3 regions of the Rhizobium sp. P2_G9 genome follow, and region 1 is predicted to be linked to each of the others. Evidence: riboswitches for the same ligand, from Rfam matches in the RefSeq annotation. Region 1 holds a riboswitch; each other region holds the start of a gene.
The links. Region 1 has a riboswitch for cobalamin ahead of bluB (5,6-dimethylbenzimidazole synthase). Riboswitches for the same ligand answer to the same signal wherever they lie in the genome.
Positions count from the first base shown of each region.

Region 1 (11,085 bases):
TCGCGCAGGAAATCGCACTTGCCGTCACGGCGGGCAAGATCTACCTGCCGGAGATCGGCGATTCGACCCACTACCACGCGGCCTATGTCCGTCCGAACTGGGCACATACCATGATCCGCGTCGACCGCATCGGGCTGCACATCTTCTACCGCACCCGCTATGGCGGCTGGAGCTGATAGCTTACAGTGGCAAAATTCCCGCAGCCGCGGACGGAATCGCCGCGGTCTGAACGGGAAAAACGCTTCCTTGCGTTAACGCACTGATTTCACAGCGTAAAAATGCGTGAATTCTAGGCCGTCCTTGCCTTGACTATCCGAAAGCCTGAAACTATGTTGCAGCCGGCTTGGAGGCGGGGGTCTGTCAAGCTTTCCGATCGAGGCCCTACCGGCCTTGCATCTCTGAAATGACTGGGTTAAGGCCTGTTTTTCAGAGGAGTAAGGGATGGAGACGGACCCCAAGGACAGTCTGGAAGAACGCAAGCGGCAGCTCGAAAGCAAGCTGGCGCAGGCGCGACAAGGCGACGATGGCAACGACAAAGCCGCCAATGATGGCCGGACTGGCTATTCGCAGGCGCTGAAGCTGTCATCGGAATTTGTCGCCGCCGTGATCGTCGGTGCGATGATCGGCTATCTTCTCGATCTGGTCCTACCCACCAAGCCGTGGGGGTTGATCGTTTTTCTTCTCCTTGGATTTTGTGCGGGCATCTTGAATGTCCTGAGAACGGCAGGGGTCGTGAATTCCCCTCATCCGGTCGACAGGATTGGCGAGCACCGCGAGAAGAACGGCAAGCGCTGAGCTGCATCCGCAGTTTGGCGAACAGGATAAATGAGAGAGAGCGCACGTGGCGAGCCCTGACAAGGTAGATCCGATCCACCAGTTCCACATCAACACGATCGTGCCGCTGGGCAAGTTCGACTTTACCAATTCGTCGCTGTTCATGGTGATCGTCGTCGTCGTGGGTGTTAGCTTTCTGATGTGGGCATCGTCTGCCAAGGCGGTCATTCCCGGTCGTGCGCAGTCGCTTGCAGAATTGTCCTACGAATTCATCGCCAAAATGCTGAAGGACAGTGCCGGCAGCCAGGGCATGAAGTTCTTTCCGCTGGTCTTTTCGCTGTTCATGTTCGTTCTGTTGTCGAACCTCTTCGGCCTGGTGCCTGGCTTCTACACGGTGACGAGCCAGATCATCGTCACCTTTGCATTGGCGCTTCTCGTCATCCTGACGGTGGTGATTTACGGTATCTGGAAGCATGGTTTCCATTTCTTCGGCTTGTTCGTGCCGTCGGGCGTGCCTGCCGTGCTGATCCCGCTGGTAAGCGCGATTGAGATAATCTCCTTTCTCTCGCGTCCGATCAGCCTTTCCGTCCGTCTTTTCGCCAACATGCTGGCCGGTCACATCACCCTGAAAGTGTTTGCCGGCTTCGTCTTCACGCTCGGTCTGCTCGGTCCGGTCGGCTATGTCGGCGCGATCCTGCCGCTTGCCATGACCGTGGCGCTGACGGCGCTGGAATTCCTGGTCGCCTTCCTGCAGGCCTACGTGTTTGCCGTTCTGACCTGCATGTATCTGAACGACGCCCTGCATCCGGGACACTAATCAAAAGAAACCGGCTGGCGAAGACGCCCGCCACGCAATAGTCGCAACAACTGACACTAAAGGAGTTCAAAATGGACGTGGAAGCAGCAAAGCTAATCGGTGCAGGTATCGCTTGCCTGGGCATGGGTGGTGCAGCTATCGGTCTCGGCAGCATTTTCGGCAACTACCTGGCTGGCGCTCTTCGCAATCCGTCTGCCGCTGATGGCCAGTTCGGCCGCCTGATCTTCGGCTTCGCCGTTACGGAAGCTCTGGGCATCTTCTCGCTCCTCGTCGCGCTGCTCGCCCTCTTCAAGTAATTGGCGCTTAAAGCACCGGGTCACGGGAGCAATCTCGTGACCTGTTTTGATGCCATATCCTTGCCTGGAGGTAGGAATGTTTGTGACGACAGCCTATGCTCTGTCGGCCACGGCCGCCGAAACGGACGCGACCAAGCCCGCCGCCACCGCGACGAACACCGAAAAAGGTGTGCCGCCGAAGGTGGAGCATGAGGCGTTTCCGCCATTCGATCCCAGCCATTTTCCGTCGCAGCTGCTCTGGCTCGCGATCACATTTGGTATTTTCTATTATCTCGTCTCGAAGATGATCTCGCCACGCATCGGCGGCATCATTGCTGCCCGTGAGGGCCGCATCGCCGGTGACCTCGCCGAGGCCAAGCGGATGAAGGACGAGGCCGACGCTGCCGTCGCCAAGTACGAGGCCGAACTTGCCGAGGCTCGCTCCAAGGCGCAGGCGATCGCTCGCGAAGCCGGCGACGAAGCCAAGGGCAAAGCCGACGCAGAGCGCACCAAGCTCGAAAGCGAGCTTTCCAAGAAGATTTCCGAGGCTGAAGCCAGCATCGCCGAGATCAAGAACCGGGCGTTGGGCGAGGTAAACACGGTTGCCGAAGACACGGCTGCCGAGATCGTCGAAGCGCTTGCCGGCATATCCGTAAACAAGGCCGATGCCGCTTCCGCGGTCGCGGCTGCCAAGGGCTGATCGGGAGGTTCGTCATGGATGCAACTTTATGGGCCCAGACCTGGGCACAAGTCGCCCTGGTGATTTTTCTCGGCGTCGTGATCTACCTCAAGGTTCCAGGCATGATCGCCAAGAGCCTCGATGCACGTGCCGCTAAGATCGCCGATGAGCTCGATTCCGCCAAGAGACTGCGTGAAGAAGCCCAGTCGCTTCTGGCGGAATACCAGAAGAAGCGCAAGGAAGCCGAAGCGGAAGCTGCCGAGATCGTCGCTGTCGCCAAGCGTGAGGCCGAAGCGCTGGCCGAAGAGGCCAAGCAGAAGACGGCCGACTATGTCGCCCGCCGCACTGCGCTCTCCGAGCAGAAGATCAAGCAGGCCGAGCACGAAGCGATCACCGCTGTCCGCTCCGCTGCCGTCGACCTGGCCGTCGCCGCCGCTGAAAAGCTGATGGCGAGCAAGCTGGACGAAAATACGTCAAATGGCCTGTTCGACAAGGCCGTCGGCGAAGTCAAGGCGCGCCTCAACTAAGCGCAAGCGGACAACTGCCAGCACATTTTAAAACCCGCCTCGTCACCGAGGCGGGTTTTTCATTTCTTGCGGCATTCGATCTCGCGATAGAATGACAGGACATGCGAGGCCTCTGGCCAGCGCTCCCGGTAGATCAGCTTGTCGAGCGGGATTTTCTCCCGCCAGCCCTTCACCGCCAGTTCCGGTGAGGTATAGAGCTGTTCGACATAGCCGACGCAGAGATAGGCGATGATCTCGACGCTTTCGGGAATGCCGAGATGCGTCTTCAGCCGGTCATGGTCGAAAATGCTGACCCAGCCGACGCCGACGCCTTCCGCACGCGCGGCAAGCCAGAAATTCTGTACGGCGCAGACGGTGCTATAGAGGTCCATGTTGGGGTTATGCGTTCGCCCGAGGACAAAGTCGCCACCGCGCTTACGGTCGCAGGTGATGCAGAGATTGACCGGCGCCTTCAATATGCCTTCGAGCTTCAGCGACATATACCGGCGCTTCTGCTCGCCCTCCAGGCGATCGGAGGCTTCGAGATTGGCATCATGGAAGATGCGATGGACAGCCCGCCGATTCTCTTCGTCGCGGATGACCATGAAGTTCCACGGCTGCATATAGCCCACCGACGGTGCGGCATGGGCCGCTGTCAGCAGGCGATGAAGAACATCGTCCGGCACCGGATCGGGCAGGAATTCATTGCGCACGTCGCGGCGCGAATGAATGGCGCGGTAGACCGCTGCGGTCTCGGATTCGGAAAACGGACCGGCCGCCGCAAGGTGGCGAGAAATGGAGGCGTGCATCGTCAATCCCCGACGGAATGCCTTCTCAGCTGGCGCCGTCCGCGCGCCCGCGTCTATCATGTCCGGCCGGTCTTCTGGCTTGGGATCATCTGGCGCTGCAGCCTTCCCGGTTTCCCAGTGGCATCAGGCAAAAGCCCGGCAGCCCATCCCCCTTACAGCGTTGGGCACGCGCCGGCATCACACCGGCTTCCCGATTCTCCCATATTCTGGGCACCGGACACACTTGTTTAAGCAGAAGCGGTGAGGGGAGGCAAGCGGTACGCCGACCTCGAATGCCGCAATCAATCCTTCCGCAGCGGGCGGAATGTCATCCTGTGGATGGCGCAGGGGCCAAGCTCGACAATGGCATTGCGATGGAACTCTGTCGCGTAGCCGGCATGGAATTCAAAGCCATAACCCGGATAGCGGCGGCCTGCCGCGACCATCATCCGGTCGCGTGTCACCTTGGCAACGATGGACGCCGCGGCAATCGACAGGGACCGTGCATCGCCGGAAACGATCGCCTTGCCGGGGCAGGGCAGGCCGGGCGCTACGTCGCGGCCGTCGATGAGGGCAAAATGCGGACGGCTATGCAGCGAATGCGCCGCACGGCGCATGGCTTCGAGGCTTGCCCGCAGGATATTTATCCTATCGATTTCTGGCGCTGAGACGGACGAGATTGCCACGTCGAGCGCACTGGCAAGAATGAGCTCGTAGAGCGCTTCGCGCCGCTCCGCCGTCAATTGCTTGGAGTCGTTAAGGCCATCAGGGATATTGTCGGGGTCAAGCACCACGGCACTTGCGACCACCGGACCGGCCAAGGGGCCGCGGCCGACTTCATCGATGCCGGCCACCAGCCGGTAGCCGTCGCGCATCAATCCCTGCTCGAACCGGAACGTTGGAGCCGGCTCGATTTCCTCCAGGGGCAGGGAATCGGCGAGAAGTCTCATGCGGGTTCAAATGACACTTCCACCGATTCCCCGCAAGTCCCGGAACGAGGGCGGCGTTCCTAGGACTGGGTGCGCAGGCCGGCGGGACAGGGATTGCCGGCGGCGCGGAATTCAGTGCCTCGGCCTGATGCGGGCAGGGTGCGAGTGAGACACTGAAGTTTTCGCCGATCCGGTACGGCAGGCGGGCCGCCCCGGATCGACCAAGACATGCACAAACAAAGACCTAAAGCAGGCTGAGCTGTACGCCCGCACCGCTCGGCGGCACGAAAAGCTCCGTGTTCAGCGGCATGCTGCGCGTCCTGCGAATGCCGAGCTTCTTGGCTGCCAGCTCGAATCGGCGGCTGATCTGCCAGGCATAGGGGCCTTCGCCCTTCATCCGCTTGCCGAATTCCGCATCGTAATCCTTGCCGCCGCGCATCGAGCGGATCAGGCTCATCACGTGCCGGTAGCGGTCCGGATAATTCCTGAGCAGCCAGTCGCGGAATAGTGGGCTGACTTCGAGCGGCAGGCGCAGCAGCACATAGCTTGCCTCCTTGGCGCCGGCAGCAGCGCCTGAATCGAGGATGCGCTCCAACTCGTGATCGTTCAGCGCAGGGATCATCGGCGCTGCCATCACTGCCGTCGTCACGCCAGCCTCGGTCAGCGCCCGGATTGCCTCCAGCCGCCTCGACGGGGTCGAAGCGCGCGGTTCCATCAGCCGTGCCAGCCGCCGGTCGAGCGTCGTCACCGAAATCCCGACTCGTGCCAGGCCGCGCTCCGCCATTTTGGCGATGATGTCGATATCGCGCATGACTAGCGCCGACTTGGTGACGATCGATACCGGATGATTCGCCGCATTCAGCACTTCGAGGATCTGGCGCATGATCCGCCATTCCTTCTCGATCGGCTGGTAAGGGTCGGTATTGGTGCCGATGGCAATGGCTTTCGGCTTGTAGCCGGGCTTTGAGAGTTCGCGTTCGAGAAGTTTTGCCGCATCCGGCTTGGCAAACAGCTTGCTTTCGAAGTCGAGCCCCGGCGACAGGCCCATATAGGCATGCGTCGGCCGCGCAAAGCAGTAGACACAGCCATGTTCGCAGCCACGATAGGGGTTGATCGAACGGTCGAACGGAATGTCCGGGCTTTCGTTGCGGGTGATGATCGCGCGCGGCTTTTCCACCTGCACTTCGGTCTTGAACGGCTCCAGCGTTTCGATTGTCTGCCAGCCGTCATCGAGCACTTCGCGCTCCTGCGGCTCGAAGCGGCCGGACGGGTTGATGCCGGCGCCACGACCGCGACGGCGGTCAATATCAATGCGCAGACCGCTTTCCTTCAGCAAACCATCGGCAAGCTCTGCCGTGTTGGCAGGCGCGAATGCGGCCTGCCTCGAAAGAGACAGATTGATCATTGGGCAACTCCTGCGAGGCGACTCTCTGCCCCGTCATGATTATTTTCCTATCTTCAAAACGAGAACAATGCAAGAACAAATTTGCCGACTGGCATTTTCAGGGCTGTTGTAATAACGATTGACCATGCTGACTGTTTTGCTGGAATGCCGGGATAACGAGCCGGAATTGGCGCATACGCTGGCGGTGCTGGTGTCGGGCGCGGTGGATGGATTGGTGAGCGACGTGATCGTGCTCGACCATGGTTCACGCGACGGTTCCGCGCGCGTTGCCGACGCCGCGGGCTGCAAATTCTTCGACACCTGGACGCTCGACGAGACGATCCGCAATGCGCGCGGCGATTGGCTGATGCTCTTGGAGCCTGGCGCGCGGCCGCAAAGCGGCTGGATCGAGGAAATCCTCGAATATGCTTCACTCGCGAAGGCGCCGGCACGCTTTTCGCCGTCACGCCGATTCCGCCGGCCGTTCTTCAAACGGTGGCGGCGCAAGGGCGAACTGGAACTCGGCCTGGTACTGCCCAAGCGTCAGGCCAGCGCACTCGTGCAGCCCGGCATGGACCTCAAAGGGCTTGCCAAGGCCTCTGCCGCTAAGACGTTGCGGTCGGAACTGATCCCAGCCTGGGTGCTGCGCGAGCGCCGTTAGGCGGCGGCATCCACGGAGAGTTGGATGCCCTGATAGCGCTGTAGCGTGGCAAGCACCTTGAACAACTGATCTGCACGCGGATTGCCGGCCTTGCCGAACATCCGCATCAGGCCTCTCTCGGAAATGCCTGTTCGTTCCGACAGTTCGCGGAAGCCGATCGTCGCTTCGATATAATCGTGCAGCACGCTTTTTGCCGTCGGCAGGTCGTCGCCGAGCAGCACTTCCACGGCCTCCGAAAGCAGCGCGAAGCGGAAGGCATGGTCCGATTGCAGGCGGGCTCTGATATTCTTTTTGAAGTCTTTTGGGAGAGCCATCTTCGGCATCCTGATCACTATTTGAGTACACTCGGATATATAGGGGCGAGTTCGTCGCAATCACGGCGACGCGATCAAATAAATTCTCATTTTCGTGAAATATGATGAATGCCGGGCCAGGCGTGGCCAATGAGCCACACCGCCGAGGCGGAAATGGCATTTCGTTATCAAATGGTTAACGGGCTTCGGCATTTCTCGGAAGGCGGCCAATTCCTCGGCATATCCTGATCCGGATCGCGACATGCCCGCCGATGAAGGTTCCCCTCCGGCAAGGCATGTCATCTCATTGTGCGTCTGCCTTTTGGTCTGTCACCGAATGACGGAAGATCTGGCTCAGAACGAGAAGTCGCTGACATTGAGGTCGCCGACCAGGGTATGCTGGAGGGTCAGCGTATCGGTACCCATGTGGATCACCAGATCGCCATTGGACGCGCTCACGTGGTTGTTGACCAGGTCGTTGAAGTCACTGATGGCATTTTGACCTGTCAGGTCGATATGGTCTGTTCCAGCCTTGAAGTCTGTAATTGTGTCTTGACCGTCATGCGTCGCGAAAACGAAGACGTCCTTGCCCGATCCGCCTACCAGGAGATCGTTGCCTTGGCCGCCATCAAGGGTGTCGCTGCCGGCCATGCCCATCAACGTGTTGTCGCCGTGATTGCCGGTGAGCGCATTGGCGCTCTTTGTGCCTGTTCCGTCAATACTGGCATTGCCGAGCAGGATCAGATTTTCGACATTGGCCGTCAGCGTGTAAGTCACCGTCGATTTGACCGTGTCGGTGCCGCCACCGGCATCTTCCTGAAGATGCACCTTGGCATCATCGGTAATCAGCGTGTCGTTGCCCTTCTGACCGTAGATATCATGATCGACCTTGCCGCCACGATTGTCGAAGGTGTCGTCCCCTTCGCCCATATAGATCAAGCCCTTCATCTGGCCGTGGTTGGTCACCGTGTCATCGCCGTAGCTGCCGGAGAATGCCCATGCTCCTTTCAACAAGCCATCATTGGTCAGGGTCGACGTCGTATGATACGAACCATCGAACTGAACGGCGGCACTTTGCGATGTGATGCGGCCACCCGCTTCATTGACAACGCTGACATCACCAAGGCCGCCGGCCGAGATGCCATTCTGGCCGCCCGAGATGTGCCCGAAATTGGTCACCGTCTGCTGGACGCTTTGCAGCCACACGCCGTAGTTTGAGCCATCGATGGTGCCATGGTTGGTGAGTTGTTGATTGCCAAAGCCCAGCTCAACGCCGACGCCGGCCTCGACAACCCCGGTCGAGGTGATCTTGACGTCGCAGCCGCTCGGGTCAGAGTTCACGGCGGTATCGGTATTGCCGTCTCCGCCGGTTACGTGTCCTTTTATGATGAGATGGCTATTTGAAACGCCATCCTGGTAAAACAGCGCATCCGGACTATCCGTTGTGATCGATGCCCCTTGTTCCAGAATGTAAGTGGTATTCGAGGCGGTCATTTTGTAGGCAGACGTGAGCTTGCGGTCGATTGAGATGATGAGTGGAATGACCTTCACCATGGAGCCGGTTTCCTTGTAGCGACATTTTCTGCTGGATAGAACGTTTCAGCGAGATACTTCGAGTGAAGCCGTTGTTCATTTTGTTTCAGCGGGAAATTTCGCAAAAGCAACTACAGGCGTCCGGCTGTCCTATGCTTTTGAAGCACCAAGATCGGTAGCAATTCTCTACGACAGGCCAAGCGCCCACCCACAGAGTGATGGGAGCAAAGCGACGCATTTTCCGACGCGCGGACGATGACATGCGGGCCCCGGCTCAACATGCAGGGAAAGCCGGGGATTATCTCATTCAAGTGGGCGGAAGACCTATCCAGCGATCTTGGAGAAATCCGCAACCGTGCCGGTGGCACTGCGAATCGCGGCAAGCAGTGCGAGCCGATTGGCGCGGATCTCCGGGTTCTCGTCGTTGACCAGCACGGTGTCGAAGAACGTGTCGACCGGGCTGCGCAGCTTTGACAACGCTTCCATGGCGCCTTCGAAGTTTTCGCGAGCGACAGTTTCCGCAGCCCCTTGAGAGGCCGTCACGATTGCCGAGTGCAGCGCCCGTTCGGCTGGAAGCGTCAGCAATTGCAGGTCGATGCGATCGGCGATCGCCGTGCCCTTCTTTTCCTCTGCCGCCAGCAACTGCGTGGCACGTTTGGTCCCGGCCAGAAGATTGGTGCCGTCCTCGGAGGTGAGGAAGGTCGACAGCGCTTCGGCGCGGCGGACGATGGTCAGAAGATCATCGGCATCTTCGGTCAGAACGGCGTCGACGATATCGTGGCGGCGGCCGGCGTCGCGGAGATAGACCTTCAGTCGGTCATGGAAGAAGGAGAGGAGGTCTCGATCCTCGGCTATGGTCAGCAACGGTAACCGGATGCCGTTCTCAAGAAGAATGCGGATCACGCCCAGCACTGCGCGGCGCAGCGCATAGGGGTCTTTCGAACCTGTCGGCTTCTCGTCGATCGCCCAGAAGCCAACCAGCGTATCCAGCTTGTCGGCCAGTGCCACCGTGATAGCGACCGGATCGGTTGGAATGCGATCCGAGGGGCCTTGCGGCTTGTAATGGTCCTCGATCGCTGCCGCGACAGATGAATCCTCGCCTTGCAGTACCGCATATTTTCGGCCCATCAGGCCTTGCAGTTCCGGGAATTCGCCGACTGCCTCGGTCCGAAGATCGGCCTTGGCGAGCACCACGGCGCGGTCGACCTTGATCGGGTCGGCCTTGGTGACTTTCGCCAGTTCCGACGCCAGTGCCCGAATGCGCTCCACCCGATCACCCTGCGTGCCGAGCTTGGCATGGAAGGTGACGTTGAGGTGATCCAGCTTGGCCATGCGCTGATCAAGCGGCTTCTTGAGATCAAGGCCGAACTTGGCGGCAGATGCGGTCAGCGTGTCGAGGTCGGGCATGTCGCCCTGGTCGCGCCTGTAGAAATGCAGCGCATCGGAGAGACGGGCGCGCACGACCTTGCCATTGCCGTGAATGATCTCGGCACCGCCATCCTTTGCCTCGATATTGGAGACGAGGATGAAATGGTTGGAGAGCGCGTCGCTGCCGTTGCGGCGGGTGACGAAGCACTTTTGGTTGGTCTTGATCGTCAGCCGGATGATTTCCTGCGGAATCTTTAGGAAATCCTCCTCGAAAGAACCCATCAGCACATGCGGATATTCGACCAGGCCCGAGACTTCCTCCAGCAGTGCCTCGTCCTCGACCAGATCAAGACCCGAGGCGAAGGTGACGTTCTTGGCGTCCTGCAGGATGATCTGCTTGCGGCGCTCAGCGTCGAGGATGACCCTGGCCTTTTCCAGGCTCGACACATAATCGGAGAAGCGCTTGACGGTGATCGGCTCAGGCGCATGGAAGCGATGGCCGTAGGTGATGTTGGAGGCGACGATGCCATCGACTTCGAACGGGATCACCACGGTCTCTTCGTGCTCGGAGCCGAAGGTGCAGACGATCGATTGCAGCGGACGCACCCAACGCAAGCTGCCCGGCCTGGCCGACGCCGCGCCCGAGCGCATCGATTTCGGCCAGGGAAATGCGCGGATGATCTCCGGCATCACCTCGGTGACGATCTGCTCGACCGAGCGGCCGGGTTTGGAGATCACGGCGACGTAGAATTCGCCTTTCTTCGGGTCGCTCTGCTTGATCGCCTCGTCGATCGAGGTCAGGCCGGCCGAACGGAGGAAGCCGTCGATTGCCTGTTGCGGGGCATTGACACCAGGCCCCTTTTTCTCCTCGCGCGTGTCGGCGGAGCGGGCGGTCATGCCGCGGATGTCGAGCGTCAGGCGCCGGGGTGTCCAATATTCGCGCGCGCCTTCATAGGTCAGGCCCGCATTGACAAGCGCATCCGTGACCAGCTTCTTCAGGTCGCCGGCCGCCTTGCGCTGCATGCGCGCGGGAATTTCCTCGGAGCGGAGTTCGATGAGAAGATCGGGCATGGAATGG
Region 1 is NZ_JBFUFK010000037.1:97,718-108,802, reverse strand. It holds gene AC1DYF_RS27270 (cell wall hydrolase) at 1-176, shown strand, start outside; gene AC1DYF_RS27265 (AtpZ/AtpI family protein) at 442-795, shown strand; gene AC1DYF_RS27260 (F0F1 ATP synthase subunit A) at 842-1,591, shown strand; gene AC1DYF_RS27255 (F0F1 ATP synthase subunit C) at 1,663-1,887, shown strand; gene AC1DYF_RS27250 (F0F1 ATP synthase subunit B) at 1,964-2,566, shown strand; gene AC1DYF_RS27245 (F0F1 ATP synthase subunit B) at 2,581-3,072, shown strand; gene bluB (5,6-dimethylbenzimidazole synthase) at 3,132-3,860, opposite strand; cobalamin riboswitch at 3,908-4,093, opposite strand; gene AC1DYF_RS27235 (ribonuclease HII) at 4,142-4,789, opposite strand; gene AC1DYF_RS27230 (PA0069 family radical SAM protein) at 5,013-6,173, opposite strand; gene AC1DYF_RS27225 (glycosyltransferase family 2 protein) at 6,298-6,813, shown strand; gene AC1DYF_RS27220 (helix-turn-helix domain-containing transcriptional regulator) at 6,810-7,127, opposite strand; gene AC1DYF_RS27215 (hypothetical protein) at 7,461-8,660, opposite strand; gene glyS (glycine--tRNA ligase subunit beta) at 8,964-11,078, opposite strand.

Region 2 (9,758 bases), on a different contig from region 1:
GCCAATCGAGAAAGCCGGCGGTCTTTACCAAAGTATCGAGCAAAGCCCGCTCGGCTTCGCCGGCGGGCGGGCTGACGCCCGATAGGCCATCGACCACCTTCAGACGAGTGGGCTCGATGGCCCGTTCAGCGTCCGGCCAGCTGAAATCGGCGAGAAAGCGCTTCACCGGCTCCTCGGCCTTGCGGCTATCGAGATAGGCGTAGAGAGCTCTGGCGATTTCCGAAGTCATCCTCATTTCTGCGGCTCCATCGCTGCTGTTGCCGGCGCCAGATCGAAACGGGCCGAATTGCTCTGTGGCGTCCAGAATTTCCGGTCGATCGCCTGCATCAGCTTTTCCTTGATGTCTTCGAGCGCTACGGGATTCTTCTCCGCGATAAAATCATGCACGTGCTGGTCCATCAGGAAGGCGCGATAGGCCGCCTCGAAATGATGATCCTTGACTGCTCCCGTCGTCGTGGCAAAGGCGAACATGAAATCGACCGTCGCAGCGATCTCGGCAGCACCCTTGTAGCCATGCCGCATCACGCCCTCGATCCATTTCGGATTGACCACGCGGCCGCGCATGACGCGCGAAATCTCTTCCTCGAGCGAGCGCACCACCGGCCTTTCCGGGCGGGAATGATCGTTGTGATAGATCACCGGCTGCGTGCCGGAAAGCTCAGCCGCAGCGGCCGCCATGCCGCCTTCGAACTGATAATAATCATCGGAATCGAGCAGGTCGTGCTCGCGGTTATCCTGGTTCTGGATCACTGCCTGCAGTGTGGCGAGCCGGGCCTCGAACAGGTCACGCGCCTCGGTCCCCTCTTCGTCGCTGCCATAGGCGTAGCCGCCCCATTCGACAAAGCTTTCCGCCAGCGCGCTGCGGTCGTCCCAGATGCCTTCGTCCATCAGCGTCTGCAACCCAGCGCCATAGGTACCCGGCTTCGAGCCGAAGACGCGGCTGCCGGCTCGGCGCTTGTCGAGGTCTGCGGCTTCCCGCTTCATCCGCGCCGCGATCGGATTGTCGGCTTCGTCCTCGTCGAGCGCGCCGATCGCCCGCACCGCGTTGTCGAACAGCGCGATCTGCTCCGGAAAGGCATCACGGAAGAAGCCGGAAATCCTCAGCGTCACGTCGACACGTGGACGCGCGAGGACCGCAACGGGAATAATCTCGTAGCCCGTCACCCGCGCCGAGCTCATGTCCCAAACCGGCTTAGCGCCGATCAACGCCATGGCCTGGGCGATGTCGTCGCCGCCGGTGCGCATGTTGGATGTGCCCCAGGCAGTGATGCCGAAGGAATTGGGCCAGTCGCCGTGATCCTGCACATAGCGTGTCACCAACAGTTCCGCCGACTTCTTGCCAAGCGTCCAGGCGGTCGGCGTCGGTACGGAACGGGTGTCGACGGAGTAGAAATTCTTGCCCGTAGGAAGTACGTCCGGCCGCCCGCGCGTCGGTGCGCCGGATGGCCCGGGCGCGACGAAACGGCCCGAAAGGCCACGCAGCAGGGCCTCGATCTCGGACGGGCCGCAGGCGCTGATGGAAGGTTTCAGTCGGGTTTCGATCTCATCCATGACCTGCAGAACATTATCCCAGTCTGGCTGGCAGGCGGTTTCACCCGAGACCAATTTTGTCGCAAGCATTTCGATGCGCTCAACGGTGTCGCCGTTCGTGCGCCATGCGCTGTCTGAGAGATCGGCAAGGATGTCAGGCTTTGGGCCACTCCACGCTGTGGCCATGTCGCAGTCGAGAGGGTCGAATGCGGAAATACCCCCCTCTGTCCTGCCGGACATCTCCCCCTCAAGGGGGGAGATTGACTCGCGGCTTCCGGATTGCCCCAAATTCTCACTGGTAACTGCAAGCACGACCTCAGCTTGAGGCAGAGGCGGCACCCCATCCAATCTCCCCCCTTGAGTGGGAGATGTCCGGCAGGACAGAGGGGGGGCACCGCACGGCACTCCCTCGAATAAATCCTTTGCGATCGCCCGCTGCAAACTCTGCCCACCGCCCTCTCCCGACCCACGCGGCACTCGCGCGAGCGCCACCGTGAGGTCCGTCAGCAACCGCCCGTCCGGCGACACGCCGAACACATGCAATCCATCTCGGATCTGCATTTCCTTGAGATCGCAGAGCCAGGCATCGAGCTTCTGCAGCGCCGAATCCTCGTCCAGCCCGTCGATGCCGGCGTCATGACGCAGCCCGGTGTCGCCGGCGAGATCGAGGATCTGCTTCTTGAGCAGCCGCAGGCGCCGCGGATCGGCGCCCTGCGCCTGGTAATATTCGTCGACCAGCGCTTCCAGGTCTTTGAGATAACCGTAGCTTTCCGCCCTTGTCAGCGGTGGCGTCAGGTGGTCGATGATCACGGCCGAGGAACGGCGCTTGGCCTGCGTGCCCTCGCCCGGATCGTTGACAATGAACGGATAGAGATGCGGCAGCGGGCCGAAGACGGCTTCCGGATAGCAATTTGCGGAGAGCGCCATGGCCTTGCCCGGCAGCCATTCCATATTGCCATGCTTGCCCATATGGATCACCGCATCGGCGCCGAAGGCCTCGCGGATGAAGGCATAGAAGGCAAAGTAGCCATGCGGCGGCACCAAGTCCGGCGAATGATAGGTGTCCTTCGGATTGAGGTGATAGCCGCGCGCCGGCTGGATGCCGACGAGCACCTGGCCGAAACGCGAAAGCGGCAGGGCAAATGCACCGTCGAGAAAGAATGGATCGGCCTCCGGCGCACCCCAGCGCGCCACGACATCATCCTGAATCTGAACGGGAAGGCTTGCGAAGAACGCTTTGTAATGACTCAAGGAAAGCGCCTGACGGATCACCCGGCCATCCGTCGCCGCATTGGTCGGACCATCCATGAGATGGCGGATCAATGCGTCGCCATCCTCAGGCAGCTCGCCGGTCACATAGCCGGCGTCGCGCATCGCTCTCAGCGCTTCCACGGAACCCGCCGGCGTGTCGAGCCCCACACCGTTGCCGAGCCGGCCGTCACGATTCGGATAGTTGGCCATGATCAGCGCGACGCGCTTGTCGGCATTGTCGATATGCCTGAGCCGCGCCCAGCGGGCCGCGAGTTCGGCGACGAATTCGATCCGGTCCGGTTCCGGCACCGGAGAGACAATGTTGACCTCAGCGCGCTCGTCATAGGTTGCGGCGCGCTTGAAAGAGACCGCACGGGTGAGCACGCGCCCATCGACTTCGGGCAGGGCCACGTTCATTGCGAGGTCGCGCGCCGAAAGCCCCATCGAGGAATTTTCCCAGCTTTCGCGAGAGGAGCCGGAGAAGATCACCTGCAGCACCTGGGCGCCGGTTTCGTCGAGCACAGTGCCGGTCTTCTCCGCGCCGGGAGAGACGACCGCGAAACTCGTGGCGTTGAGGACGACGTCCGGGGAGAGGTCGACGAACAGGGTGCGGATGAAGTCTGCAGAAAACGGCTCCTTGAGGCTGGAGACGAAAATCGGCAGGACACCAAGGCCTCGGGCGGTCAAGGCATCGACCAAGGCCGCAACGGGTTCCGTCTGGCCGCTTTGGACGAGGGCGCGGTAGAAGGTTATGACGGCGAGTGGCACGCGTTTGTCTTGGGCACAAGTGTACCCCCCCTCTGTCCTGCCGGACATCTCCCCCTCAAGGGGGGAGATTGGCTGGACGCCTGCTCCCTGCCATAGTCCAGACGTCGAGATTGGAGCGGGAGTCCGCCACAGGTCGATCTCCCCCCTTGAGGGGGAGATGTCCGGCAGGACAGAGGGGGGTAACGCCGAGGCATGCCATTCATCGAAACCAATGACACCCCGACCCGGCCACCAGATACCCGCCCTCGCCAGCGCCTGCGCGCTCTCCGGCCTCTCGCCCGCCGAAATCAGCATCTCGGCATAGCGAACAAACCGCCCGATATTCTCCGCTCCACCCTCGACCAGATACGCCCACAGCGCCTCACAATCCGTCCTCGCCGCTGTCGACCATGGCTCGAGCCCGGCATCCCGCCGATCATCGCCAGGCAACACCGCCAAAGCAAAACCGTGCGCCTGCGCGCCGGCCTTCAAAGCTTCGATGAGATAAGAGAAATAGCTGACGCCGCCCAGCGCCCGGAGAACCACCAACTTCGCATGCCGCGCCGTCTTGTCGACCCACATATCGATCGACATCGGATGCTTGAGGCTCGCCAGATTGACCAACCGCCATGCAGCCGCGCCCTTGTTGGCCGACGCTGCGACGCTGGCGATCTCGGTATCGGCGGCGGACAGGAAGACGATATCGCCCGGCGACTGGCCGAGATCAAAGGCCTCGTCGCTGTCTGATATCGAACCTTTCTGGGCGAGAAGAAGATGCATTCGCTAAAACCTATTCAATCCAACGCCATTCACCCCAGCGCTTTGATCTCCCGCATGATCGCTTCATCATCCATCTCGTCATGCAAACCGATCACCACCAGCCGTGTGCCGCGCGTCTCCCCCGGCGTCCAGGCGCGGTCGAAATAGCTGTCGATGCGCGAACCGACAGCCTGGATCACCAGCCGCATCGGCTTGCCCTTGACCTCGGCAAAGCCCTTGAGGCGCAGGATGTCGTGACGGTCGATGATCGGCTTCAGCTTTTCGATGAAGGCGGCCGGTTCGTCGACAGCGCCAAGTTCGACGACGAAACTTTCGAATTCGTCGTGGTCATGCGCATGGCCGTCGCCCTCATGCTCCAGTTCGTGATGCGATTTGCGGTTGGAAATATCGTTCTCGGTGCCGATGCCCAGGCCCAGCAGGACCGAAGCCGGAATATCGCCGTGGCGGGATTCGATCATGCGCGGCTTGCGGGCGGTAGCGCCGGTGACGGTGTCACGTACCGACTTCAACGACGCCTCGTCAAGCAGGTCGGCTTTGTTGAGCACGATCAGATCGGCGGCGGTCAATTGGTCTTCGAACAGTTCCTCGATCGGGCTTTCGTGGTCGAGGCCCTGATCGTTGACGCGCTGGGCGTCGAGCGCGTCATGGTCGTCGGCGAAACGGCCGGCGGCGACGGCGGCGCTATCGACCACGGTCACCACGCCATCGACGGTCACCGCCGTCTTGATGCCGGGCCAGTTGAAGGCGGCGACCAAAGGCTGCGGGAGAGCAAGACCCGATGTCTCGATGACGATATGGTCCGGCCGGTCCTTGCGTTCGAGCAACTTTTCCATGGTCGGAATGAAGTCGTCGGCCACGGTGCAGCAGATGCAGCCATTGTTGAGCTCGATAATGTCGTCTTCGGTGCAGGCCTCCGCGCCGCAGCCCTTGAGCACGTCGCCATCGACGCCGAGATCGCCGAATTCGTTGATGATCAACGCGATCTTGCGGCCGCCGGCATTCATCAGCATGTTGCGGATCATCGTCGTCTTGCCGGCGCCGAGAAAGCCGGTGATCACCGTGGCGGGTATCTTCTGCATGGTCTTATCCCTTCATCTTCAGCGGCAATCCGGCCGCCACGAAATAGACGTCGCGGGCTTTCGCCGCGATCGATTGGTGCAGCCGGCCGGCATGGTCGCGGAAATCGCGCGCCATGCGATTTTCCGGCACGATGCCAAGCCCGACCTCGTTGGAGACCAGGATCAGCGTGGCTTTCGCTTGCCCCAGATGGTCGGCGAGCGCGGCAAATTCCGGCGCCAGCGCACGCTCCTCCATCATCAGATTGGTGAGCCAGAGCGTAAGGCAGTCGACGAGGACGACATTTCCCGGATGATCGACGGACCGAAGCGTTGCGACAAGGTCTACAGGCACTTCATGCGTCGTCCAGGCGTCGCCGCGCTGCACCTTATGATGTGCGATGCGGTCCGCCATTTCGGCGTCCCAGGCCCGACCAGTGGCGACATAATGGCGCGCAAGCCCGCTCTCGGCGGCCAGCCGCTCTGCAAAAGACGATTTGCCGGAGCGCGCACCGCCCAGGACGAATACGCTGGCAGGAGAAGAAAGAGCGGCCATCACGCGAAAACCGCGAGGCTATTTATACAGCCGCAAAGGCTGCGAACAGGATCGGGCGCCATCACAACCTCCGTGCTGCTGGCCAATAAAAACCGGGCGAGAATGCCCCTTGCTTGTCTGGCAGGTCTCCTGGCTCGCGGTTGCCACGTGGATTTCTCACACGCTATCGACATCCCCTCGCCTTCCCGGAATTTGGGCGCTGCGCAGACCGACGATTCGTAGAAGAAGAGGCGTCCAGTCCGTGTTGCCGTAGCGTCATTCCAGTGGCTTTGAAGCGACCTCTGCCCCATTTCGCGCCTGCGGCACCATGCCGTTTATCCGCGATATCGACGTCGATCACTCCTGGGGATGCCTCGCCGCTCTACAGTCGCGGGGTCGGCCGGGATGACAATGCCCTGATTGGGTCCATTCGTCCCGTTCCCTTTTGATCCCTGGGGCAAAGCCTTTCGGGAACCAAACATCGTCAAGAACTAGGGATTCCGTTGCGACAAGTCAATCGCATCTGCGACATTGTCGGCGGCGGTTTGGTTATGCAGCACCCATCTTGCGGCTCGCCCGGCGGGCTTCATAGAGCGACTTGTATCGGGCATATTCCTCGGCGCGCAGGATATGCCCCGGTCCCCAGGGCTTGGCAGTGCCGGCAAAATGCAGGATGCCGTCATTGCCAGTCGGTTCCTGCGCCGGTACGGCGTTCCAGATCGGATCGAATTCGGCGCGATTGGACCGTGCATACATGTTGAGCGCGTCCTGATCGTTCATGGCGAAATTCTCGACCAGCGGCACGGTCAGGCGCGAGGATTGGTCGTCACGCATCTGCGCCAGGTTCATCAGCGTCACACCGGCGTTGAAAGCCCGGAAATCGAGTCGTCCACAGGCATGCAGATGGCGGCGCAATTGCCAGGCCTTGGCGCTCTTCATCCGGTAAGTGGCGCGCTGCAAGAGGTCGTGACCCGTCCGCCAGGACAAGGGAATGCTGCTCTTGCCTGCCAGAGGCGCATCGCCAAGGTCCATGTCGTAGAGCTTGGCCAGATCGCCCTGGATGACGATATCGACGTCGAGATAGATGATCTTATCGACGTGCCCGAGCAAATCCGGCAGCAGCAAACGGTCGATCGTCGATGCGGTCGTGTGCTTGAGCAGGTTCAGATCGTCGGTATAGTTCACCTTGTCGAAATCGTAGATGGTGAACTGCGCTTCCGGGAAATCAGCGGCCAGATCCTCGAAATAGCTGCGCGCAATACCGCGGGCCAGGACGTGGAAAATGGCCGGCCGCGAGAGATTGCGGACCGCCGACTCAATCGTCACCGGCAGCATGTCGCAAAGATTGGCGTCGAGCGCGAAGGCGCCAATGACAGGATTGCTCCCCTCTGCAACCGGGTTGAGCGTATAGGCATCGGCGCGCAGCGCAGTGACGATAGCTCCGATGTCGAAGGACGGCTCCGGCCAAGCCGGAAAATCCGCGCAATAGGCGTCAGCTGCGGCAAGGTCTGCTTCGCAGATATTGCGCCATTTTTCGTAAACGCGCTCCTCGCTGGCGCCGTTGAAGATCAGCCGCAGGATCAGTTCGATCTTCTCGGCAATATTGCTGCGCATGCGTTCGAAGCGCGGCTTGCCGAGCCGCATCAGGCCTTCGAAGCGCACATCGCCCTTGTTCTTCGGCTTGAAGGTGACATCGAGGCCAATCGAGGTGCAGGGAAGATAGCAATGCAGCCGCGACGTCGCGATCTTCGAATAGCGCCGATAGCCGTTGAGCAGCTTGGTCGCAGCGTCGAGCGCATCGACGAGCTTCATTTCGCGCACACCGTCTTCGGCCTGCGTATAGGGCACGGCGTTGAGACTGGCAAATTCGTCGTCCTTGGTAGAATAATCGACGAGCGCGATCGTATCCTCGCCGGCATGCGGGACGTCATCGGTGAAAATCTGGCCGATCGTGGTGGTGACGCAGCCGGAGAAGAAAGCCTGCACGCCCTTTTCGCGCAACAGATAGACTGTCGTCCAGTCGCGACAACCGATCGGCTGGTATTTCCTCAGATAGTCGATCGCCTTGTCCGACAGCATCTCGCGATTGTTGACGTGGAAGGAGATAAAGATCGGTCGGATGTTATCATGGAACGGAAAATCGAACATCGTCTCGAAGACGGGATGCATGTACCAGCCATAGGCAAACATCCACGTCTTCTCGGGAATCGAATCCCAGGAGGAGAAGTCGCGATTGACTGCGATGGGACGGATCTTCGCCGTCCGTTTCACCAAACGGCCTTCAGGGGCGATCCGCGTCTTCAGTTCTTCCAGCTTGCGGCCGAGTTCGCTGTCGTCATAGCGTACGGACTGGAAGCGCGCGAGATTGGACAGGAAGGCGAGCGTCTGGACATAGTCGCCGATATTGGTCGTCGCATGGTGACGATCGATCATCTTGTAGTCGATGATGCCGAGATTGATCGTCTCGGCCTCGGAAGCCGGCGTGGCGGGATGATCGCGCTCGGGATTGCTTGCGAGATAGTCGCGCGCCCATTCGAGGTCGATGCGTTCCTCCTCCGTCAGTCCCCCGAAAGCGGGATCGATTTTGGCGATCCGTTCGATCAGCGTCGCCAGCAGATCATAGTTCTTCAGCGCCCCGGCGCGCTGGGCGATCAGCCAAAGGTCGGCTTGCTTTAGAGCCTTTGGCTCCGCATCGAGCATCGCGGTGAGCCTAGCCTGCGCGGCCTCCGGCTCTTTCTCCAGCCACAGGCCGAAAAACGCACCCGATACGACCTGCATGGCATGGTCGCGGCCGGCCTTGTTGAAAAGATGCCAGGCGAAATCACTATATTCGGTGCCGAGTGCGACGAGAGCCATGCCGAGATGCCCAAGCACCTCCGTCTCCGGCGAGGCCAGCAGGTTCTGAGAAAATGCCGAGGCAAGCCGCCGCTGGCGCGTCTCAAGAAGCTCGCGAATGAACGGGATGGCGTGCGAGGCAAGATCGGGAGCCTTAAGCAGGCTTTCGGCACGTTGCTCAGAGGCGAGCCGCTGCTCCTCGCGGGTCGTCGTCGCTAGGCCTTCGAGACCTTCGGCAGGCGAACCCTGCGATTTCTCGAAATACTTGGAAACGACGTCCTCGACACTATCCTGCACGACCATTCGCCTTCAAACAAGCGCCGTCCGGCAACGGCTATTCCATCGGCAGCGGCGCCTGCGGGCTCCATCCTGCCGAGCATTTGACTGACTTGAGCGATCCTGCGATCGGACATGCCATGTCTCGCCGACGCCGCGCTTATCGTCAAAAAGTGGGCAATAGGCAAGCCGCTTTGTCCATGAAGGACTGCAGACGTGGCGGGGAAACATTCAATCCTGTGCCGATACCAATAGCAAAACGGGCCGTCGAAACGGCCCGTCGCGAGACTTGCGAACGCGGCTTTGACTCAGCAGAAGCGTCGCCTGCGGCAGATGACCACCTTGTTACGCTTGAACTTGTGGCGTCCGATCACCACCGCGCCGAGGACACCCGCGGCAATCGCAGCGTCGACGCCGGGATGCCGTTCTTCGACGATGATTTTCTCGCGGCGCGGCCGGACGACGACGGGTTGCTCGGCCACATCGGGATGAGCGGCGACCCATTGGGCGTAGGAGACCTTGGATTGGATGCGGATCTGGGCGATCTGGTCACCGGAGAGATAGCCGCTCACCGGCGCGTTGTTGTCCTGCTGCCATGCGCTGATGGCATTGCGGGTGTTCGGGCCATAGGCGCCATCGGTTCCCATCGTGTCATAGCCGAGCGCGGTCAGGCGGCCCTGTATCTCGTGACGCGTTTCGCGCGTCGAAAGATAGGTGTCCTCGGTTTCCGGTGTTCCCTCGGTATAGTG
Region 2 is NZ_JBFUFK010000024.1:44,006-53,763, reverse strand. It holds gene AC1DYF_RS20245 (dimethylsulfonioproprionate lyase family protein) at 1-235, opposite strand, end outside; gene cobN (cobaltochelatase subunit CobN) at 232-4,308, opposite strand; gene cobW (cobalamin biosynthesis protein CobW) at 4,338-5,387, opposite strand; gene cobU (bifunctional adenosylcobinamide kinase/adenosylcobinamide-phosphate guanylyltransferase) at 5,392-5,919, opposite strand; cobalamin riboswitch at 6,022-6,392, opposite strand; gene AC1DYF_RS20225 (glycosyltransferase) at 6,448-9,030, opposite strand; gene AC1DYF_RS20220 (peptidoglycan-binding protein) at 9,318-9,758, opposite strand, start outside.
Region 2: linked by a shared signal. The riboswitch ahead of cobU (bifunctional adenosylcobinamide kinase/adenosylcobinamide-phosphate guanylyltransferase) and the one ahead of bluB (5,6-dimethylbenzimidazole synthase) in region 1 are both predicted to bind cobalamin.

Region 3 (11,085 bases), on a different contig from region 1:
ACCTGCCAAAACGCCGGCTGGTGCTCGCCGAACAGGACGGCACGCTCACCCGTCTGCTCGCCGAGCTGGAGCAAACCGGCCACACCGCGCCGGAATCGCTGCTGCTGCCGGCATCGCTGGTCGGCATTATCCGCGACCTGATCGAAAAACGCTCGGGCGTCGAGGCGGAGCTGACCTCAGCGAAACGTGAACTCGCCCGAACCCATGAGAATCTGGAGCGACTGCGCGAAGAGGGTAAAGCCTGGGATGGCGCTTCTGCCGCCGATCCAGCTCTTCTCGGCCGCGTCGACGTGGCGCTGAACCGCCTGACCGGAACGGATCTCGGGGCGCGGCTGGCTGTTGAAGAGCGCGCATTTGCGCAGGCAAAGCGCAAGCAGGAGAACCAGTTCGCGCACCTCACCCCCTGGGCAGGCGACGCCGACGCCCTGCGGGAAATGGCCTCTGCAGAACCGCGACAGATCGAGGCCTGGCGCAACCAGGCAACCGCGATCGACAGGCGCATTTCCGAACATGAAGCGAGGCTGCGCGACCTGAGCACGGAACAGGCATTGGCCAAGGCCCGTATCGCAGCCTTTACCGCCGGCGGTCCCATAGACGATGCCGAGGCGCTAAAGCTTCGCGCCGAGCGCAATGCGGCGTGGCAAGCGCATCTCGTGACGCTGGATGGCAACACCGCCAGGACATTCGAAGAGCGGATGTGGCAGGACGACGCGCTATCGGCCGGCCGGCTGTCGCGGGCGCAGGACCTGGCCGAACTGCGCCAGCTCAGGCAGACGGAAGCGGAGACCGCGGCGGCCATCGGGCGGCAACAGGAGTTTCTGGTGCAGGCGCGGACGGAACACGACGCGCTTGCCGAACGGGTCGGCGGGCTCTTGCCCGAGCCGTTGATGCAGGATGGCGGTGCGGTGGACCGCGTTGCCCTGCTGGAGGCGTGGAGCACCAGACGCGCTACGGCGCTTGCGGCCTCGGATGATGTCCGGCAGGCAGACGATATGGTGGAAGCTCTCCGCGCCGAATTGGCAAAACACGGTGCCGCGCTGGTGACTGCGCTTGCCGGTGCCGGGATCGACGCTGATGGACTGCCTCTGCCGGACCTCGCGCGGGCGGCAAGCGATGTGCTTGCCGCGAGCAAGGCTGCAGAAGAGGCCCGACTGGCGCATAAAAAAGCGCTTGCCGATCTCGCGCGTGATCTGGCGGAGCGCGAAAGAGTTTTGCGCGAGGCGGATGCCGGCATTTCAACTTGGGACCGCGACTGGGGCGCGGCGTTGTCACGCACGTGGTTTGCCGACAAAGCCGGGTCGATCGCTGCGGTACGCGCCATGCTCGACGTTCTTGTCACGCTACCTGCCGTGCTAAGGGAGCGTGATGATCTCTCGCAGCGCATCGCCGCGATGGAGCGTGACCAGGAGCAGTTCAGTGGCGAGATCGCTGCCCTGCTTGCCGAAAGCGGCCAGAGCCAACCATCAGGAGATCCTCTCGCCGCCGCCAATGCGCTGGTCGAGCGCCACGCGACCGCAAAGCGTGCCGCGCAGCTACGGGCCGACAAACAAGCGGAGCTGGAAAAACAGCAGACCAGGCGCCGCGGGCTGGAGGAGGAACTTGCCGTCCACACCGCGCGAAAGAACGAATTGACCGCCTATTTTGATGCGGATTCCTTGGCGACGGTCGAGACATTCCTGAACCTGGCGAAGGACCGGGAGAGGCTGGAAGAGCGGATTGTTGCGCTCGGCCACCAGATCACCGAGCTGTTGCGGGCGGCGAGCTTCGAGGAGGCCGAGCAAACGCTTGCCGGTATCGATGCCAATGCCACCGAACGCGATGCACTGGAACTGGACAGGCGCATCGAGGACCTGACCGAGCAGGCAAAGCTGCTTTATTCCGACATGTCGCTGGCATGGCAAAAGCTGGAGGCCGTCGGCGGCGACGACGCGGTCGCCCGGATCGAAGCCAGACGTCGCACCATCTTCCTCGAAATCGAGGATCTGGCGCGACGTTATCTCACACTCAGGACCGGCACGCTCGCCGCCGAACAGGCGCTGCATATCTACCGCGAAAAACATCGCAGCTCGATGATGAACCGCGCTTCGGAGGCTTTTCGCCTGATCACCGGCGGCAGCTATTCAGGCCTTACCTCGCAACCCGACAAGGACAAGGAAATCCTGATCGGCGTGTCGGGTGACGGCAGTTCGAAGCTTGCCGATGCCATGTCGACCGGCACCCAGTTCCAGCTCTATCTGGCGCTCAGGCTTGCCGGTTATGAGGAGTTCGCCGCACTCCGTCCGCCGGTCCCATTTGTCGCCGACGACATCATGGAGAGTTTCGACAATCCCCGCTCCGAAGAGGTGTTCCGCCTGCTCGGCGAAATGGCCAAGGTGGGACAGGTGATCTACCTGACGCATCATTGGCATCTTTGTGAGATTGCCGAGCGTGTCGTTCCTGGTGTAGTTATACACCGGCTGCCTTGAGGGGCAGGCACTCGATGTCCCCGGAGCGGGATCATCACCTGCATAACTCGGCTTGAAAACGGCCCGAGCGAAAAAATATTGGCAAGATTGTCGGATCGTCTCTCACCGCAGCGTCATGGTGATGCTCGCAGATTTTGAGCGCCGATCTTTCCAGCACCCGTTGAAGGCACCGCGATGACCCTCGATTCCCAAGCCGTTTCCAATGCCGAAGATATACCCGAAACAGAGGACCAGAGCGCCCGCAACAAGCTGGTGATCGGCCTGCTGCTGGTGTCCGCCTTCGTGGTCATTCTCAATGAAACCATCATGGGCGTGGCGCTGCCGCACCTGATGACCGATCTCAAGATTTCCGCCAGCCTGGCGCAGTGGCTGACCACGGCCTTCATGCTGACCATGGCCGTCGTCATCCCGGTGACCGGCTATCTGCTGCAACGGCTCAATACGCGGCCCGTGTTCATGCTGGCCATGGCGCTGTTCAGTGCCGGCACGCTGGTGTCGGCGCTGTCGCCGGGCTTTCCCATGCTGGTGATCGGGCGGATCGTGCAGGCATCGGGCACGGCAATCATGATGCCGCTCCTGATGACCACGGTCATGCACCTGGTGCCGCCGGAATCGCGCGGCAAGACGATGGGCAATATCTCGATCGTCATCTCCGTGGCGCCCGCGATCGGGCCGACGATTTCGGGCCTGATCCTTAGCACACTCCCTTGGCGCTGGCTCTTCCTGCTGGTCCTGCCGATCGCGCTGGCAGCGCTGGCGCTCGGCGCTTGGAAGATGCGCAATGTCACGGAGCCGAAGACGGCGCCGATCGATCTCGTTTCCATTCCGCTTTCGGCCATCGGCTTCGGCAGCTTCGTCTACGGCCTGAGCGGCCTCGGCGAGGCGGCGATCCATCCGCCGATCATCTCGCCCTGGATCCCGCTCATCGTGGGTGCGTTCGTCATCGCGCTCTTCATCCTGCGGCAGATGCAGCTTCAGAGGCAGGATCGGGCCCTGCTTGATATGCGCACCCTGACGATCAAGGCCTTCACCATCCCGGCGATCATGATGGTCATCCTGATGATGTCGATGTTCGGCGTCTTCATCCTATTGCCGATCTATCTGCAGAATGTGCTCGGCCTGACGACGCTGCAGACCGGCCTGCTGCTGCTGCCGGGCGGCCTGATCATGGGCCTTTGCGCGCCGACGGTCGGCAGCCTGTTCGACAAGCATGGTCCCATGCCGCTGGTCGTGCCCGGCGCCATCCTGTTCAGCCTGTTGATGTGGAGCCTGACATTCATCCAGCCGAACACGTCGTTCTGGCTGCTGCTGGCCGCCCATATCGTGCTCAGCATCGGCCTGGCGCTGATGTTCACGCCGCTGTTCACCGCCAGCCTGGGCGCCCTGCCGCCCAACCTCTATTCGCATGGCAGCGCCATGATCGGCACCACGCAGCAGGTTGCCGGCGCCGCTGGCACCGCGCTCTTCGTCGCCATCATGACGATGACCGCTTCGAGCGTCGGCCATGGCGACGGCGTCACAGCGGCGGCCGCGACCACGGCCGGAATACGCGGGGCGTTCCTTTGCGGCGCGATCATCTCGATCGCGGCGGTCGTCACTGCTTTTTTCATCAAGAAACCGGCGAATGGAGGTCAAGGCGCACCGCACTGAGATTTGCCACGGCTGAAATATCGGTGAGTAGAGAAAACTGACGGCGACAAGGCTGGAGATCGCCTACATGAGGACGGAGCCCGATCAAAAATACCCGATTGTCATTGGCTGGAGGAGCTCTATAGTTCCCCGCGAGGCCTCGAAGGAACAGCGTGCCTTGTGGCCAGATCAGCTTCTCGGAATGCAGACATGCGACTCCGCCTCACCCCTCTGAAGTGTGCAATCGTCACCTTTGGCCTGGTCTACGCGACATCCGCTGTCTGTGCGCAAACGCAGGAAATCCTGTGGAGCGAGTTGCGGCCTGCCAATCAGGGACCGAGCGATCCTTTCTCCGAAGTGGCCAAGCCTGGGCCGGGTGGTGAAACGCTGCCTTGGAACCACGACAGTACGATCATTAAGCTGACCGGCTTTGTCCTGCCGGTCGATAGCGAAGGAGATCTGGTCTACGAATTCCTGCTGGTGCCGGTCGCGGGAGCCTGCAGCCACATGCCCGCCCCGCCGGCGAACCAGATTATCCATGTTTTCCCGAAGACACCGTTCCACATCACGAAATCCTACGAATTCGTCTCGATTACCGGTGCGCTGCAGCCTGGTCTCGACGAGTCGCAGCTGTTCGTCGTCGATGGCGTCAAAGTGGTCGAATACGGCTATTCCATGCGCCAGGCTCAGGTCAGCAAACAGACGGAAAGACGGGATCCAAGCTTGAAGGGGACATCCGCCTGGAGTTTTCTCTGATCGCCGATCACTATCGTTGGCGTGCTCAGAGGTCTTGCTAGGGGCTGCAGCCTTTCATGGTTTTCTCCTCGATGCGTATCAATGGCGCTGCCGCCGGCGCTGGCGTGAGGCAGCAGGTTGGTTGAGGGTGGCTTGGTATAGCAGCGACCGAAGACGCGCGACCTCATCCGACGGTGACGCGGCACTGTCGATGCGGGCGATTTCGATACGCGCTGCATCGGCGACATTGGCGCTGTCAGGCAGCTTGAAGAACCAGGCGAGGAACATGTCCTCGGACGTGTCTGGTATGTTGATGATCTCCCCCACGATCACGCCTCGATCTCAAGAGAGGTCAGCGGCCTGGAGCAGCAGGCGAGGACGAAGCCGCCAGCGACCTCCTGGTCGCTGATGCCGCCATTGTGGCGCATGTCGATCTCGCCGGAACGCTTCAAAACCTTGCAGGTGCCGCAGATGCCGGATTCGCAGGCGGCAGGAATGCGGACGCCTACCAGACGCGCCGTCTCGAGGATGGTCTTGCCCGGCTCGCACACGGCCTCCTCGTTCGAACCAAGGAATTTGACGGTCGTTCCGACCGCCCTGCCCTCGATCGTGACATCCTCGGCCTGCTTGTGGACGGTTTCGGCAATCGACGTCGCACCGAAGCTTTCCTGATGGTAATGCCCCATGTCGAAGCCTTCGGCGCGGATGATCCCGCTCACCGCGTTCATGAACGGCTCCGGCCCGCAGCAGAAGATCTCGCGGCCCATGAAATCCGGCACCAGCATCGACAGTTTATGGCGGTCAAGGCGGCCCATCAGGCCTGCCCATGGCGAGGCGACGGATCGCCCTTCGGGCAAGAAGCCGAGCGACAGGTTCGCCATCCGCTTGGCCAGTAATTCGAGCTCCTCGCGAAAAATGATCTCCTCCGGCCGCCGCGCCGAGTTGAGAAAGACGACATCCGTGCCAGGCGCGCAATCCGACAGCCAGCGCAGCATCGACATCATGGGTGTGATGCCGGAGCCGGCGGAGATGAACAGATATTTCTTCGCCTCGTGGCGCGCCAGCGTGAAATGGCCGCTTGGCCCATAGGCGCGAATGCGGCTGCCGGGCTTCACATTATCGAACATCCACCGCGTGCCGATGCTGTTCGGCTGCGCCTTGATGGTGATGGCGATGGCATAAGGCCGTGATGGCGAGGACGAGATCGTATAGGTGCGATGCAGGTCGCCGCCCTTGGCGCGCAGTTCCACGGTGATGAACTGGCCTGGCACATAGCTGAACCAGCCTCCCCCTTCGACGGCGAAGGTAAAGGTCTTCACATCCGGTGCTTCGTCGACGACGCTGGTGCAGACCAGCATCTGGCGTGCGGAATTCCACGGTTTCGATCGATCGAGCGGCAAAGCCGCTGGTGTGACGCCGGTCACCATCATGTTCATGGTGCCCTCCCGGTCAGGCGACGGAGCGGAGCGCGGGCTTGCCCGTGCCGGCCAGCCGCTCTTGCATGAAGCTCGCATACCAGTCGACGAACTGGATCACACCGCCTTCAWGCATTTCCGAATAGGGACCTGGCTCATAGGCCGGCGAATGGATGCCGCGCGCATTCTCCTCGACGATCTGCCGATCCTGGTCGTTGGTCTCGGTCCAGACATGGATGAGTTCGTCAAGCCGATAATCAATGCCTTCGACCGCGTCCTTGTGCACCAGCCATTTGGTGGTGACCGCAGTCTCGGTGGCGCTGATCGGCAGGACGCGGAAAGTAATGGCATGGTCGCTGAGGATGTGGTTCCAGGTGGTCGGATAGTGGTAGAGCAGCAAAGTGCCGATCCGATCCATATTGACATTGTCCGAAAGCCGCATCTGCACCGCCTTGCGGCCAGAGATCGTGTAGCTGATCGCCTCGCGCAGTAGCGGCATGCGGGTGGTGCGATACTGGCCTTGCTCATCGATGACGAAGGCGCTCGGCAGGCCGGCGGCTTCGCATTTCTCCCAGTGTGCGGCGATTTCCGGATCGTCCTTGGCGCCGTTGACGCCGCTGACAGTCGGCGCTTCCGGGAAGGTCTTGCAGAGCTCCGGGTGATTGCCGGCGCAATGGTAGCACTCCCTGTTGTTCTCCCAGACGAGCTTCCAGTTGCCTTTCTCGATGATCGTGCTCTCGTAGGCGACCTTGGCGTCGCGCAGCCGATGCGGCAGGAAATAGGGCTCCATCATCGCCCGGAACGGTGCGAAATCCATCGGCTGGTCGGCGAGCGAGATGAAGAGATAGCCACCGGCCAGTTCACAGGCGACCGACTTGAGGCCGAAACCGGTCTTGTCGAAATTCTCGCCCATCTGCCGGGCGAAGAGCAGCGATCCGTCGAGATCGTAGGTCCATTGATGATAGGGACAGACAAGCTTCGCCGCCGAACCCTTGTGATCCTGGCAGACACGCGAACCGCGGTGGCGGCAGGAATTGTGGAAAGCCTTGATGTTTCCGTCGTTGTCTCGAAGGATGACGACAGGATAGGCACCGACCTGGACGGTGAAATAATTGCCCGCAGCGGGGATTTCGCAATCGTGACCAATGAAGAGCCAATCCTTGTACCAGATATGCTCCAGGTCCTGCTGGTAATAGTCTGGGTCGATGTAGAATGGCTGAGCGAGGCTGAAGCCGGGTTTGCGGGTCTTCAGCCGGGAAAGCATTTCGGAACGGATATCCATGGTCGGTCCTCGTCGGGTTCAAGGACTGGGCATGGTGGACATAGGGAAACGTGCAGCCGTCGCGTTCTTCGGATTAGGGTTTCCGACGCCACGAGCCATCCGCCTCTTGACCGCCCACCGCGATCAGTCGAGTTAAAATCCCGAGGCTGGTTTCCGGGCTCCAGAACCGTCCTTTCGGACCTTGCGACTCCTTCCCAGGCTGTTGGCCCAGTGGACTCCCGTCGCAATTACGTTCTGCTACCGTTGCGGGGGCAGCGCCGGATTTTAACCGGCTTCCCAATTCTCCGGACGATTCCAAGAACCGTCCGGCACCTCAAGCATCCTCATGAGACCACAGATGATGCGGCATCGCAACGTCATTTGCGACAGCGCGATGGCGTAGCCACAACAATCTGGAGGCTTTATTCCGCTGCTTCTGCCGTCGGTTCCGGAATGTAATTCAGCACCGGCCCGAGCCAGCGCTCGACCTCTGCGACAGCCATGCCCTTGCGCGCCGCATAGTCTTCGACCTGGTCGCGCTCCACCTTGGCGACACCAAAATAATAGCTTTCCGGATGGCTGAGATAGATGCCGGAGACCGATGATCCCGGCCACATCGCATAGCTTTCCGTGAGGCTCACCCCAGCCGTGTTTTCTGCATCCAACAAGCGGAAAAGCGTCGCCTTTTCCGTATGGTCGGGCTGCGCCGGGTAACCCGGCGCGGGGCGAATGCCCTGGTAGGGTTCACCGATCAATTCATCCGGCGCGAACTCTTCATCCATCGCATAGGCCCAGAATTCCTTACGCACGACTTCGTGCATGCGCTCGGCGAAGGCCTCGGCGAAACGATCTGCCAGAGCCTTGACGAGAATCGAAGAATAATCGTCATTGGCCCGCTCGAATCGTTCAGCGATCGCCACTTCCTCAATACCGGCGGTGACGACGAAGCCGCCGACATAGTCCGGCTTGCCGGACGAGAGCGGGGCAACGAAATCCGAGAGCGCCACATTGGCCTTGCCGTCACGTTTGGTCAGCTGCTGGCGCAGCGTGAAGAAGATGTCGAGTTCCTGACTGCGACTTTCATCGGTGAACAGGCGAATGTCATCACCGACCGCGTTGGCGGGCCAGAAGCCGATCACTGCTTTGGGTGCGAACCACTTCTCCTCGATGATCTTCTGCAGCATCGCCTGCGCATCGTCGAACAATTGCCGCGCCGACGCACCCTGCTTCTCGTCCTCGAGGATTTGCGGATAGCGGCCTTTCAACTCCCAGGTCTGGAAGAACGGTGTCCAGTCGATATAGCGGGCGAGTTCGGCGAGGTCCCAGGTGTCGAACACGCGTCGGCCGAGAAATGTGGGCATTGGCGGCTGGTCGTTCGCCCAGTCGATCTTGTGGGCGTTGGCGCGGGCAGCGGCCAGGCTGACACGTTGCTTGGCAGCCTCCGCCCTGGCGTGCTGGTCCGCCACTTTGCGGTATTCGGCGCGGATGGCGTCAACATAGCCCTGCTTCATATCGGCGCTCAGCAGGCTGCCGACAACGCCGACCGCGCGCGAGGCATCGGTGACATAGACCGCCTGGCCCGCCTCGTAGCGCGGATGGATTTTCACCGCCGTGTGGACGCGGCTCGTCGTCGCGCCGCCGATCAGCAGCGGAATGTCAAAACCCTGCCGCTCCATTTCCGAGGCGACATGCACCATCTCATCGAGCGATGGCGTGATCAGGCCGGATAAGCCGATGATATCGACATCCTCCGCCTTTGCCGTTTCGAGGATTTTCGTCGCTGGCACCATGACGCCGAGATCGATGATCTCGTAATTGTTGCAGGCGAGCACGACGCCGACAATGTTCTTGCCGATATCATGGACATCGCCCTTCACCGTGGCCATCAGGATCTTGCCGGCCGCGCGGCGTTCCCCGCCGCCATTGGCGGCCTTCTCGGCTTCCATGTAGGGCAAGAGTACCGCAACCGCCTGCTTCATCACGCGCGCCGACTTCACGACCTGCGGCAGGAACATTTTTCCTGCGCCGAACAGGTCGCCGACGACGTTCATGCCGGCCATCAGCGGCCCCTCGATGACATGCAGCGGGCGTTCCGCCCTCTGCCGTGCCTCCTCGGTGTCCGCTTCAATGAATTCGTTGATGCCGTTGACCAAGGCATGTTCCAGTCGCTTCTCAACCGGCCAGTCACGCCATTTGAGATCCTTTTCCCTGGCCTCCTTGGCGCCCGCGCCTTTGAAACGCTCTGCCATCTCCAGCATGCGCTCGGTGGCGTCGGCGCGGCGATTGAGGACGACATCTTCGCAGGCATCGCGCAATTCGGCATCGATCTGGTCATAGAGGGCAAGCTGGCCCGCATTGACGATGCCCATGTCCATGCCGGCCTGGATGGCGTGATAGAGAAACACCGCGTGCATCGCCTCGCGCACCGGCTCGTTGCCGCGGAAGGAGAACGACAGGTTGGAGACGCCGCCCGAGATGTGCACATGCGGCAATGTCGCGGTGATGTCCCGTGTCGCGTTGATGAAATCGACACCGTAGTTGTTGTGTTCTTCGATGCCCGTGGCGACCGCGAAGATGTTCGGATCGAAGATGATGTCCTCCGGCGGGAAACCGGCCTGTTCAGTCAGCAGTTTGTAAGCGCGGGTACAGATGTCCACCTTGCGGGCATGTGTGTCGGCCTGCCCGACCTCGTCGAAGGCCATGACGACGACCGCGGCGCCATAAGCACGAACGAGCTTGGCGTGATCCAGGAAGGCTTCCTCGCCCTCCTTCATCGAAATCGAATTGACCAGCGGCTTGCCCTGCACGCATTTGAGGCCTGCCTCGATCACCTCCCATTTGGAACTGTCGATCATCACGGGCACACGGGCAATGTCCGGCTCTGCGGCGATGAGGTTGAGGTATTCGACCATCGCCTGTTTCGAATCGATCAGGCCCTCGTCCATATTGACGTCGATCACCTGCGCGCCGTTGGCGACCTGATCGCGGGCGATGTCGAGCGCCGCCGCATAATCGCCCGATGTGATCAGCTTGCGGAACTTGGCGGACCCCGTGACGTTGGTCCGCTCGCCCACGTTGACGAACGGGATGTCCCTGGTCCGCGTAAACGGCTCCAGGCCGGAGAGTTTCATCAGCTTCGGCTGTTCGGGGATGGGCCGTGGTGGGTATTTCGCCACCGCCGAGGTAATGGCGCGGATATGATCCGGCGTCGAGCCGCAGCAGCCGCCGACGATGTTGACGAGGCCATCGCGCGCGAATTCCTCCAGTTGTGCGGCCATGAATTCCGGGCTTTCGTCATATTGGCCGAAAGCATTCGGCAGACCGGCATTCGGATAGGCGCAGATCAGCGTGTCGGCGGCATCGGCAAGCTCGGCGAGATGCGGCCGCATTGCGCTGGCTCCAAGCGCGCAATTGAGGCCGATGGTGAAGGGCTTCGCATGCCGCACCGAGTGCCAGAAGGCGGCCGGCGTCTGGCCGGAAAGCGTGCGGCCGGAGAGATCGGTGATGGTGCCCGAGATCATCACCGGCGGGTCGACGCCCTTCTCCTTGAAAATCTCGAAACAGGCAAAGATCGCGGCCT
Region 3 is NZ_JBFUFK010000019.1:63,282-74,366, reverse strand. It holds gene AC1DYF_RS17490 (AAA family ATPase) at 1-2,465, shown strand, start outside; gene AC1DYF_RS17485 (DHA2 family efflux MFS transporter permease subunit) at 2,640-4,115, shown strand; gene AC1DYF_RS17480 (DUF3299 domain-containing protein) at 4,305-4,850, shown strand; gene AC1DYF_RS17475 (hypothetical protein) at 4,929-5,156, opposite strand; gene AC1DYF_RS17470 (FAD-binding oxidoreductase) at 5,159-6,265, opposite strand; gene AC1DYF_RS17465 (aromatic ring-hydroxylating oxygenase subunit alpha) at 6,279-7,526, opposite strand; cobalamin riboswitch at 7,654-7,857, opposite strand; gene metH (methionine synthase) at 7,928-11,085, opposite strand, start outside.
Region 3: linked by a shared signal. The riboswitch ahead of AC1DYF_RS17465 (aromatic ring-hydroxylating oxygenase subunit alpha) and the one ahead of bluB (5,6-dimethylbenzimidazole synthase) in region 1 are both predicted to bind cobalamin.